Regions from separate parts of the Mesobacillus sp. QJM3NY_10 genome, predicted to be linked through region 1. Evidence: riboswitches for the same ligand, from Rfam matches in the RefSeq annotation. Region 1 holds a riboswitch; each other region holds the start of a gene.
What was found. Region 1 has a riboswitch for S-adenosylmethionine ahead of AC0VX7_RS20810 (O-acetylhomoserine aminocarboxypropyltransferase/cysteine synthase family protein). Riboswitches for the same ligand answer to the same signal wherever they lie in the genome.
Positions count from the first base shown of each region.

Region 2: linked by a shared signal. The riboswitch ahead of mtnW (2,3-diketo-5-methylthiopentyl-1-phosphate enolase) and the one ahead of AC0VX7_RS20810 (O-acetylhomoserine aminocarboxypropyltransferase/cysteine synthase family protein) in region 1 are both predicted to bind S-adenosylmethionine.
Region 3: linked by a shared signal. The riboswitch ahead of AC0VX7_RS04325 (trans-sulfuration enzyme family protein) and the one ahead of AC0VX7_RS20810 (O-acetylhomoserine aminocarboxypropyltransferase/cysteine synthase family protein) in region 1 are both predicted to bind S-adenosylmethionine.

Region 1 is NZ_CM149675.1:4,112,771-4,116,503, forward strand. It holds gene AC0VX7_RS20810 (O-acetylhomoserine aminocarboxypropyltransferase/cysteine synthase family protein) at 1-1,316, opposite strand, end outside; SAM riboswitch class I at 1,400-1,503, opposite strand; gene AC0VX7_RS20815 (SCP2 sterol-binding domain-containing protein) at 1,589-1,927, opposite strand; gene AC0VX7_RS20820 (MFS transporter) at 2,104-3,369, opposite strand; gene AC0VX7_RS20825 (thioredoxin family protein) at 3,499-3,733, opposite strand, start outside.
Region 2 is NZ_CM149675.1:1,551,655-1,555,387, reverse strand. It holds gene AC0VX7_RS07695 (2-hydroxy-3-keto-5-methylthiopentenyl-1-phosphate phosphatase) at 1-469, opposite strand, end outside; gene mtnW (2,3-diketo-5-methylthiopentyl-1-phosphate enolase) at 466-1,689, opposite strand; SAM riboswitch class I at 1,777-1,886, opposite strand; gene AC0VX7_RS07685 (aminotransferase class I/II-fold pyridoxal phosphate-dependent enzyme) at 1,966-3,141, opposite strand; gene AC0VX7_RS07680 (carbon-nitrogen family hydrolase) at 3,269-3,733, shown strand, end outside.
Region 3 is NZ_CM149675.1:858,003-861,735, forward strand. It holds gene AC0VX7_RS04315 (YitT family protein) at 55-921, opposite strand; gene AC0VX7_RS04320 (CBS domain-containing protein) at 1,099-2,346, shown strand; SAM riboswitch class I at 2,503-2,607, shown strand; gene AC0VX7_RS04325 (trans-sulfuration enzyme family protein) at 2,686-3,733, shown strand, end outside.

The DNA.
Region 1 (3,733 bases):
TAAGCTCTAGCTGGTATTCCTGGCACTCCAGTCGCCTTTTCAATTGCCTGCTCCAAATCCTCGATGATATCCTCGACATTTTCAATCCCGACGGAAAGGCGGATTAAATCTTCAGGAACTCCTGCTGCTTTAAGACCGTCTGAATCCAGCTGCTGGTGTGTTGTACTTGCAGGATGGATGATCAGGCTCTTCGCGTCACCGACATTCGCGACATGGGACCATAGTTCTAATGAGTTAATCAGCTTTGCACCGGCTTCCCTGCCACCTTCAATCCCAAAAATAACAACTGCCCCTGCTCCCTTTGGAAGATATCGATCTGCGAGTTCTTTATCAGGATGAGATTCATGGCCAGGATAGCTGACCCAGGTAACGGCAGGATGCGAATCAAGATAATCTACGATTTTGCGTGTATTGGCAACATGCTCCTTCATGCGGACATGTAATGTCTCTATTCCAAGATTGAATTGGAATGCACTCTGAGGACTGATCGCCGGTCCAAGGTCACGCAACAGCTGGACTCTTGCCTTTACGATAAATGCGGCAGCTCCGATTGCCTCACTATAGACAAGATCATGGTAACTAGAGTCCGGCTCATTGAAGCCCGGGAACTTAGGCGACTTCCAATCGAACTTTCCTCCATCCACAATGATTCCGCCCATGACTGTACCATTTCCTAATAGCCACTTGGTAGCTGAGTGGACAACGATATCGGCGCCATGTTCAATTGGCCGGCAAAGATAAGGGGTTGCAAATGTATTATCGATGATTAGCGGAAGACCTGCTTCATGGGCAACTTCCGCTACAGCTTCAATGTCCAATACTCTGAGACTTGGATTACCGATTGTTTCTGCGTAGACTGCTTTTGTTTTCGGAGTGATCGCCTTTCTAAAATTCTCAGGATCAGCTGGATCAACTAGATGAACTTTTATTCCATACTTCGGCAGTGTTACAGCAAATAAATTGTAAGTACCTCCATATAGATTAGATGCAGCAACAATTTCATCACCCGCATGCGCAATGTTCAGGATCGCCATCGTGATGGCAGACATCCCACTGGATAACGCAAGAGCACCTATACCGCCCTCAAGAAGAGCCACTTTTTCTTCCAGGGCAGTAACTGTCGGATTATGTATCCGTGAGTAAATATAGCCCGCTTCCTTAAGCGCAAATAAATCCGCTGCATGTTCTGTGTTTTCAAATTGGAACGCATTGCTCGAATAAATAGGAACTGCCCTCGCGCCTGTTACCGGATCTGGTGACTGACCACCATGTACCCCCAGCGTTTCAATTCTGTAGTTTTTTTGCTCATTAGCCATCTCCATCTCTCCAATCAAAATATTTTCCTTGAAAAACTGAAACAAAAAACCCTCTTCCTAAGAAGAGGGTCATTTATCATCTCTCCTTATCTTTTCAGAGCAAAAAACTCTGCTGGAATTAGCACCGTGTTTCACAACCGGTTGCCGGGCTTCATAGGGCCAGTCCCTCCGCCTCTCTGGATAAGAATATTCAATTCGTTTTTACTGCGTTAAAGTGATAATATCACGTCGCAATATATCGGTCAATATATTTCGATTATTCAGATAAAATTTTATACAGGAAGTGGTCTCGCAAGATAAAATAATGATTCCAGAACCAATTGGGAGCGAAAAGAACAATCAGTTGTGAAATAATTCATTTTTACTCCCTGACGCAGTTTCAGATCTCCATTAAATAATTGATCCAAAAGCGCATCCTTTCCAGAAATCGTTGCAGTGTATCGGGTATGCATGCAGGTTTCCTGGCAAGCCACCTTGCCATCCTTGAAAGACAAGTAGAATGTACCACTCTCTGCTTCAATTTTTAAGCATAATTCCAGTTTATTTACTAGTTGCAGAACATGCTTCTTATTCTGGATTTCATTCGCAAACCTGTCGATTCGTTCCCGCATTCCAATCAACTCCCTTATAATACATATTCCTTGTAATCAGGGAAAAACCTGTTGGAATCCTTCGACAAATTAATAATTGAATTTACAATATGAATAACGTAAAAAAAGACAATACCGTTTGAAATTTCGGCATCGTCTTTCATTTCCCGAGAAATATATCCAAAGAAATACAGTAATTAAGCAGGTTTTGTCTCCATCATGCCGGATTTTGGCTTATCCATACTTTTGAAAACTACGAAGAAATACGTGGATCCTACTAAGTAAAGACCTGCAGTAATGGTAAATACAGTTGCATATCCCCAATAGGGACCGTATTTCAAGACGATCCCAGTCGATACCGGTCCCATAACGGCCCATCCGAGATTAAACACCATTTGATTCACAGAGTTTGCCAAACCCTTCATGGAATCATCAACCTTCGACATCATTAACGACATCTGGATTGGATTGCCGGCATTCATTAGTGCCTGACGAAATAAAAATCCTAGTGCAGCGAGCCAAAAATTCTGTGTGTACGCTGTCAACAGCAAAAACGGAAGCGACAGAAGCTGTAACACGACCACTGCCTTCACTTCCCCAAGTCTGCGAACCACCATAGGACCGATGATCATCGCAACAGCTGTGGCTCCCTGTCCTAGTGAAATGACCAAGCCAATCAATGAATTGGAAGCCATGAACCGATCCGCAAAATATAGGTTCAAATATGGAATGACCAATCCGGCTCCAAAGCCTATCATCAATTGCGCAACGGCAAACAGCAGTATGATTTTGAAACTGGCTTTGTGGGGAATTCCCTTTGTTTTTTCTTTTGTATCGCTAGCCGATATGCGTGGTGGCCGGTTTTCATTCAACTTCATAATCGGTATCAGAGCAGCCATAAACAAGAGCGATCCAATGATCAATGTATATCTGATACTTTCAAGTCCCGGGATCATCATTCCGAATAGGTCTGTGAGAATCCCGCCTAAAAGACTTCCTATTACATTGGCACCCGTCATCACCGCAAAATGGATACTGAATAAATGCACACGCTGTTCAGGCTTCGAATTCTCCGCTAGCCACGGAATAATCGACACCTGGATAAATGCTGAAGCGAGGCCTGTTCCAAACGCAAAAAGAATTAATAATGACTGACTCTCAACGATGCTCCGGGTAAATAAGATCAATCCTGTTCCGACCGCTCCATACAGCATCAGCTTTTTCCTGCCTGCTTTATCACTCAGTATGCCTGCCGGAATAAGAATGAGAGCAGTTGCCAGCGAGGTCATGGCAATAACCTTTCCGTTTACAAGCTCATTATAGCCTAATTCCCTGATGTAAAAGTTATAGATGACCATGAAAATCCCAAGGCCAACCTGGGTAAAAATATTCGCAACGAAGGTAAGTCGTATGTTTCGATTATAGGTTTCAATTTGTGCCGCCCATTCCTGGTATAGAGCCATTATATTTCGCTCCTCGATTATTTCGATACACTAAGTATAATAATGTTTTTGGAACGATATGTAAATCCTTTTGTTCTAAGATTGAATCGGCAATTTAAGCAAAAAAAACAAACGGCTTAGCCGTTCGTTTTATATTTTTAAGTCTTTAATTTTTTCATAAAGGTAAGGAACGGACTGAAAAGCATAGACTTTCTCCTGCTCTTCTCCTTTCTTTAATAAAATCAGACATGGAACACTTTCAATTTCAAAACGCTCCGCCATTTCAGGCAGGTAATTTAAGTCGGCTTTCCCTGAAGACACATCAGGTAACAGCTGCTCTATAACCGTCAGCATCTTACTTGCCACCTGGCATGTTCCGCACATT
Region 2 (3,733 bases), 2.2 Mb from region 1:
CCAGCTTTCTCATGATTGATGGTTTGCAGCAGCCGCAATCATTTGAACATTGTTGATCGCAGCTGTTCGGCCATTTAATTTTGATTGTTTTTCCTGAAAAATCAGAACTGTTACAGTAAATTCCTGCAATTGGGCCAAATTGTTGAATGATGGGTTCTAAGAAAAAGTCAATTCCGCCGCTTACGATGTAAACAGAGATTCCTTCTTCGCTGGCATAATCCAGAAATTCCTTAAAACCAGGGCGTATCCTTGCATTCTTGACGGCAAACTCAATGATTTCTTCTCTAAGGTGGACGGGAAGGAGGGAAAACATTTTCCCCACGCCTTCCCTTATGGAAATGGTGCGATCAAGCACCGCTTCCTTTATTTCATCCCATCCTTCAGGGCCAAATTCATTCATGATCGCTATGATATTGTCCTTTTCGGTTACTGTTCCATCGAAGTCACAAAAAATCACTGGCTGGCTCATTTCGCTACCGCCTCGGCTGAACCCCAAAGACCTAAAGCAATTTTTAACTCTTCATGCTCATGTGCGCCCTCTTCAAGCGTTTTTCCTTGAAGAACTGTTTCAATTGCCTGCCTGAATGCCTTGCCGCCCCCTTGTGCTCCACCAGGATGTCCATGTACGCCTCCACCCGCATTAATGATTGAATCTATTCCGAAATCTTTTACAAGCAAAGGGACCATTCCTGGATGGATACCTGCTGATGGAACCGGGAATGTCCTTTTGAATTGATCCTCAGCAGTCAGTGCCTCGGCTATTGAGATCGCCTGCTGCTTTTCGAGAGCCACACTTCCATAAGGTGACGGGAACAGTGAGAAGTCTGCTCCGGCATAACGGAGTAATTTTCCCAGAAGCAAGGAATGTGAAAAACCATATTCATCAGCTGAAGTGAACGCACCACTTACAGCCGGGTGAGCCATGATCGGAATACCGATTTCGTCATCTTCCCTAAGTTCCTGCAAGACATCCAAACCGTAGGCGAACACATTGAACAACAGGGCGTCGGCTCCAAGCTCAGCCGCTCTTCTCGCTTTATCCCTAAGCTGTGTGGTTCTTCCTGTCAGGTTGGCAGCATATAAGGTTCTGTGTCCAGTAGATTCATAGACTTCATCGAGAACCTGTTTCCCAAGAGTGATTCTCTTTTCAAAAGGAGTAAGTTCATTTTCAAACAGGATTTCATCATCCTTGATCAGATCAACTCCTCCAAGGCTCTGTTCTTTTAGCTGCTTTAACAGAAACTCCATATCCCGTCCAATGACACCTTTGAAGATGCTCATAAGCAATGGCCGGTCATAGACGCCAAGCTTTCCCCTGATTCCTTCAATGCCAAAGCGCGGACCTGGGAATTCTTTCTTTAATTCTTCTCCGAATTCAAGGTCTATCAGCTTTACCTTGCCATCAAGCGATAGTTTTCCAAATAAAGTTGTGAGAATTGCTGGCAGGTCCGGTGAGAAATTGATGGCAGGATAAGCGATTTTAATTGTTGCCACTGTTTCTGAATTGCTGTCCAGGCCCGAACCTTCTACAGAAACAACTCTTCCCTTATGTTTTTTTAATTGTTTTTGGTCCAATTCAGGCAAATCTGTCCAGGATCCCACTGTCAAACCAAGCGCGATCCCCTCTGCTTTTTTCTCCGGGTTATGTTTAGCATCATGGACTATATATGTCGCTGTAATTTCGCTCATGAAGATCAATCCCTTTCCAAACGAGTTGTTTTAAAGACATTAAAAAAACCTCTTCACAAAGAAGAGGTTAGAAAATACACTAAACTCTTCTCATCTTTCAGCTTTCGCTGCAAGAATTAGCACCGTGCCCAGCATAAAATGCTGGATCGGTTGCCGGGCTTCATCGGGCTCGTCCCTCCGCCTGCTCTTGATAAGAAAATAATTTAATCAAGTTATTTAATTGGTTAAAGTAAATTTATTAATTAGGATTATGTCAGGTTCATAAATCAATGTCAACTATTTTTTGAAAATTTCCAAGCTTTCAATTCTGCTGACTGCTTCTTGCAATCTCTCCTCGGAGCTCAGCAAGCCAACCCTCACAAAGCCCGCTCCATGTTCTCCAAACCCTACACCTGGCGCAACTGCTATATGTGCCTTTTCGAGCAAAAAATCCGCAAATTCAACCGAAGTGAAGTGTTCCGGAACCTTAAGCCAGGCAAAAAACGAGCCTTTTGGAGCAGTGACGTGCCAGCCAATATTTTTCAGACCGTCAATAAGGACATTTCTTCTTGATTCGTATAAATCATTTAAGTCAGCAACACATTCCTGGGGCCCTAGCAAAGCTTCTGCTGCAGCTTCCTGGACAGCACCAAACAGACTGACATACATATGGTCCTGAAGCAAGTTGATCGCCGCAATCACGCTCTTATTCCCCGCTGCAAAGCCCACACGCCATCCAGCCATATTATATGTTTTCGAGAGCGTATAAATTTCGATCCCTACGTCTTTGGCACCCTCTGACTGTAAAAAGCTTTGTGGTCTCTTCCCGTCAAAGCCAATCGCTCCATACGCGAAATCGTGGACAACACAAATTTCATTTTTTCGTGCCAGCTCGATTGTCTGATCAAAAAATTCCTGATGTGCCACTGCGCCAGTAGGATTATTGGGGTAGTTGAGAAACATCAGTTTTGCTTGATCCAAATCCTCTGCACTTAATTCAGCATAATCAGGCAGAAAGTCATTCTCTTCTCTTAGTGGCATTGTCACCATCTTAGCCTTTGCAAGTTCGACTCCAGATAAATAGTCAGGGTAGCCTGGGTCAGGAACGAGAATGGTGTCCCCAGGATTCAGCAGGCATTGAGGAATTTCAACCAGGCCAGCCTTGCCACCGAATAGTATGGCAATTTCTTCTTCTGGATCAAGATCGACTCCATACTCCCTTTTATAGAATGCTGCTGCGGCTTCCTTCAACGAGGGCAATCCCCTGAACGGTGGATACTTATGATTAGCTGGATTTTCTCCAGCTTGCTTTAACTTTTCAACGATGTGCTGTGGTGTCGGTTGGTCAGGGTTTCCCTGTCCAAGATTTATAACATCTGCCCCTTTTTCAGTATATGCGCCCACTTTTTGCACGAGTGAAGCAAAAAACTGCTTGGGCAGGCTTTTCAATACATCTGATTGTGCGAATTCCATTTTCTCACCTGCTTAGGAAATATATTAGTATTTAAAAATTTTAATTTGAAATTCTAGTCACAAATGATATAACGTAAATAGTAACTTGTAAAGATATAATTTTCAGAAAGTATGGCGGTGATTTAAGATGAAATATAAAATAGCATGCCTGCAAATGGACATTGCCTTTGGGAATCCTGAGCAAAATTACAAAAAAGCCTCCGAACTGATCGACCAGGCAAATGCTCAAAAACCTGATATCCTTGTCCTTCCCGAGCTCTGGACTACCGGATATGATCTCGATCATTTAAAAGACACTGCAGAAGAAGAAGCACAAGAAGCCAAAGGATTTTTCAAGGGTGCAGCTGAGAAATACAATTCCCATTTTATTGGCGGTTCTGTTGCCAATAAAACAGAAGCTGGCATTGAAAATACACTGCTTGTATTCGACAAAAATGGTGAGCAGGCAGGAATATACAGCAAGCTCCACTTGTTCAAGCTCATGGATGAGCATCTGTATCTGGCTGCCGGAAAGGAAAAAGGATTATTTTCTTTAGATGGCCACAAATTTGCCGGGCTGATTTGCTATGATATCCGGTTCCCGGAATGGGTC
Region 3 (3,733 bases), 1.5 Mb from region 1:
CACATTCAAGAATTATTCGACCAACTGCTAAATCAACAGGTTTCTATCTCCTCATTAATCCCCGCCGCTCTTATCAAAGTTACTGCCCGAGACGTCGGCGACATTCTCAATCGCGACCAGCGCATTCGGATCGATGTCATCGACAACTGAGCGGACGGTGGATAATTCGATTCGGCTGACGATAGTATAGATGATTTTCTTCGGTTCATTTGAAAAAACACCCTGGCCCTGAATATAGGTCATGCCGCGGCCCAATTGCTTGAGCAATGCTTCGGCGATTTCTTCAGGGACGTCGGAAATGATCGTAACTGATTTGAGCTCTTCCATCCCTTCAACGACGACGTCAATCATCTTGAAAGCAATGAAATAGGTGATGATTGAGTACATCGCCGTTTCCCAGCTGAACACGAGCAAAGCTGCCAGGACGAATATGAACAAGTTCATGACCATGACGATCTGCCCGACAGAAACGGTGCGCTTTTTGCTGACGAGGATGGCGATGATCTCGGTTCCGTCCAGTGCACCGCCTGCCCGGATGACCAAACCGACACCCGTTCCAAGGATGACCGCACCGATGATGGTTGCTAAAAATAAATCATCCGTCACAGGTTCAAAGTGGTGTAAATAGGCAGTCGCACCGGATAAAATAATGACTCCATATAGAGTGCGAAGTGTAAATTTCAAGCCCATCCTCTTATACCCGATATAAAGGAAAGGTAGGTTGAACAAAATCAGGTAAATACTCATCGAGATGTTAGTCAGTTCGGCTGCGATAATCGAAAGTCCGATGACTCCACCGTCAAGGATTGCGTTAGGAACAAGGAACATATCAAGCCCGAATGCCGCGATAATGGCCCCGATTGTTATCGTCACAAGCTGTGTGACCTCTTTGATCACTCTTTTTTTCTTCGTTGCTGCCACTGAATATCCAACCCTTTTCTATTAAAAATAACTTCTGTGAATTAGTAATGTATGTACCATACTTATTGTATCAAACTTAATGTTCATCTGGTATTTTTACATTATATACATGATTAGTAAAAGCGATAATTGGGGTAATGAGAAGGGGAAGTTAATTGAAATGACGGAGGGGCTAATTTGGCTAATAATACTCAAGTTAAACATAAATCCAATAATCAGTCTGGTTCAAAAAACAAGAAGAATCATCAGACTGGTACCAATAAAAGAAAGTCATATATGAGAACCAATCCTAAGCCGCAGGAGATTGAGGAAAACAGATTGAAGCGGGTTGATGAAAATAACCCAAAGCATGATGGCAATAAGGGAAGCGGTAATGGAAAGCCATCCAATCCATCAAAAAAAGAAAAAGGTAATTCTCATTCCAATAGCGATAAAACCAAGTCATCTTCCCAACAGACCGACAATGGTAACTCATCTTACAATCAATCCAAGTATGGCGGTAATGACAAATCATCTTCCAACCAATCGAAAAATGGTAACGGTAATGACAAATCATCTCCCAACCAATCCAAAAACGGTAACGGGAATGACAAACCATCTTCCAATCAACCCAAAAACGGTAACGGGAAAAATCGCAAGAATGAAGGCGGTAAGAATTCAACCAATCAAAATCCTGATTCAGGCGCTAAAACTTCAGAAGACCACGAGGTAAAGCATAAGGAGCAATCCGGAAAGTTTGAGACAGCTTTTAACAGGATTCACAAAGCGCTGAAGGAAATGGTGAAGGGGACGGACAGCGATGCGTTTGTCGAACTGCTGTATTCCGGCTATAAAAACCATTCATTGGTGCGTAAATATAAAAGTGAGCTGCATCAGTTTGCGAAGCTTCGGAATGCGATTGTCCATGAGCGGGTGAATGCGGATTATTATATTGCTGAGCCGCATATTGAGGTGGTCGAACGGATTGAGGAGATATGCAAGGAGTTTGAGAAGCCGCAGACGGCATTGTCAATCGCAACAAGTCCGGTGTTCTACTATTACGAGGATGCCTATCTTAAAGATGTTCTAAAGGTCATCAATAAGTTTGATTTTACAAGATTTCCAGTCTATGACAAGGAAGATAAGTATGTTGCCTTGTTGACTTCAACAGAAATTATTCAGTGGATGGCGAAGCATTTTTCCGACAGTGTGGTCCATTTTGAGGATGTCCGTGTAAAAGAGTTGTTAACGAAAGGGAAAAATTACTTTGTGACCTTTGTTGATGAGGATGCGTCTCTGTATCATATTGAAGAATTGTTTGAACGCTACCATACAAGAGGCAAGAAACTGCAGGCAGTCATCATCACGGAGACGGGAGACCGCCACGGAAAGCCAATTGGAGTAATTACGCCATGGGACTTACTTGACAGTGATCCGGAAGATTGAGTTCCCGGTGTGTGAACTGTTATTGAAGAGAAGCCAAGAACCTGAAGATTGACATACAGGAACTTGAACAGTTTATTAACGAATAGTTCATTGACGATATCATGGCAAAATTGATATACTGCAGCTATTAAAAAACTATTTTCAAAACCGAAATAACTCTTATCCAGAGCGGCGGAGGGACAGGCCCTTTGAAGCCCGGCAACCTTCATGTTCAGAATGAAAAGGTGCTAAGTCCTGAAGATTGCAGACTGAAGATAAGAGAGGGCAATGTAGATAGAAACCTCTCCTGATGCGGAGAGGTTTTTTAATGTATTACGAATCCTAAAAGCAGGTGACAAAATGGCTAAGAATTTTGAAACAGAAGTACTTCATTCAATACATACTAAGCAAAGGGGAATTAAAAGCAAGGCGACACCGATTTATCAGACTTCTGCTTTTACATTTAATGATCTTGACGAGCTTGAGGGCTTCTATCAGGGAGAAGGAAGCTATTTGTATTCAAGGGTTGGGAACCCGAATACTGATGAACTCGGTCAATCCGTAGCGGCACTTGAGCACGCAGAAGATGGGGTAGCGGCTTCCTCTGGTTTGGCTGCCATTTTAGCGGGGGTCCTGGCAGTAGTGAAGAATGGCGATCATATCGTTGCAGCTGACGATGTATATGGCGGGAGTTTCCATATGCTGAAAGCTGAGCTTGAACGCTTTGGAGTGGAGACGACATTTGTATCGTTTTCTGACCTGGATAAAGTCGAACAGGCAATCAAACACAATACGAAGCTTCTTTACACGGAGTCCATTACGAATCCGCTCCTTCGTGTTGAAAAGTTAGATGAAGTCATTGAGTTGGCCAAAAAAAGAGATCTCACCGTTTTGGTTGACAATACATTCGCTACTCCGCTTCATGTCCGCCCGTTTTTACTCGGAGCCGACCTGGTCGTCCACAGTGCGACGAAATACATCGGCGGCCACAGTGATGTCACATCAGGTGTGGTCGTTGGAAAAAAGGAACTGATTGCAGAAGCGCGGGCTAGAATCGTGAATCTGGGTGCGAACCTTAGTCCATTTGAAGCGTGGCTGACTTGCAGAGGGTTGAAGACTTTGGCGTTAAGAATGAAGGCTCAATCGGAGAATGCAAGGTTACTGGCCGACAGTCTGAGTGAACATCAGAATGTCGCAAAGGTATATTACCCTTTTGCTGAAGGTGAAAAAGGCTTTGGTGCGATCGTGACGATTGAACTGGCAGAACACGTGGATACGGACCAGTTTTTCAAGTCACTTGGATGGATAAAAATCGTGCCAACACTTGCGGGAGTCGAAACGACAGTTTCACATCCGCTGAAAACCTCCCATCGAGCACTGCCGCCAGAGGCGCAGGCGGAGCTTGGCA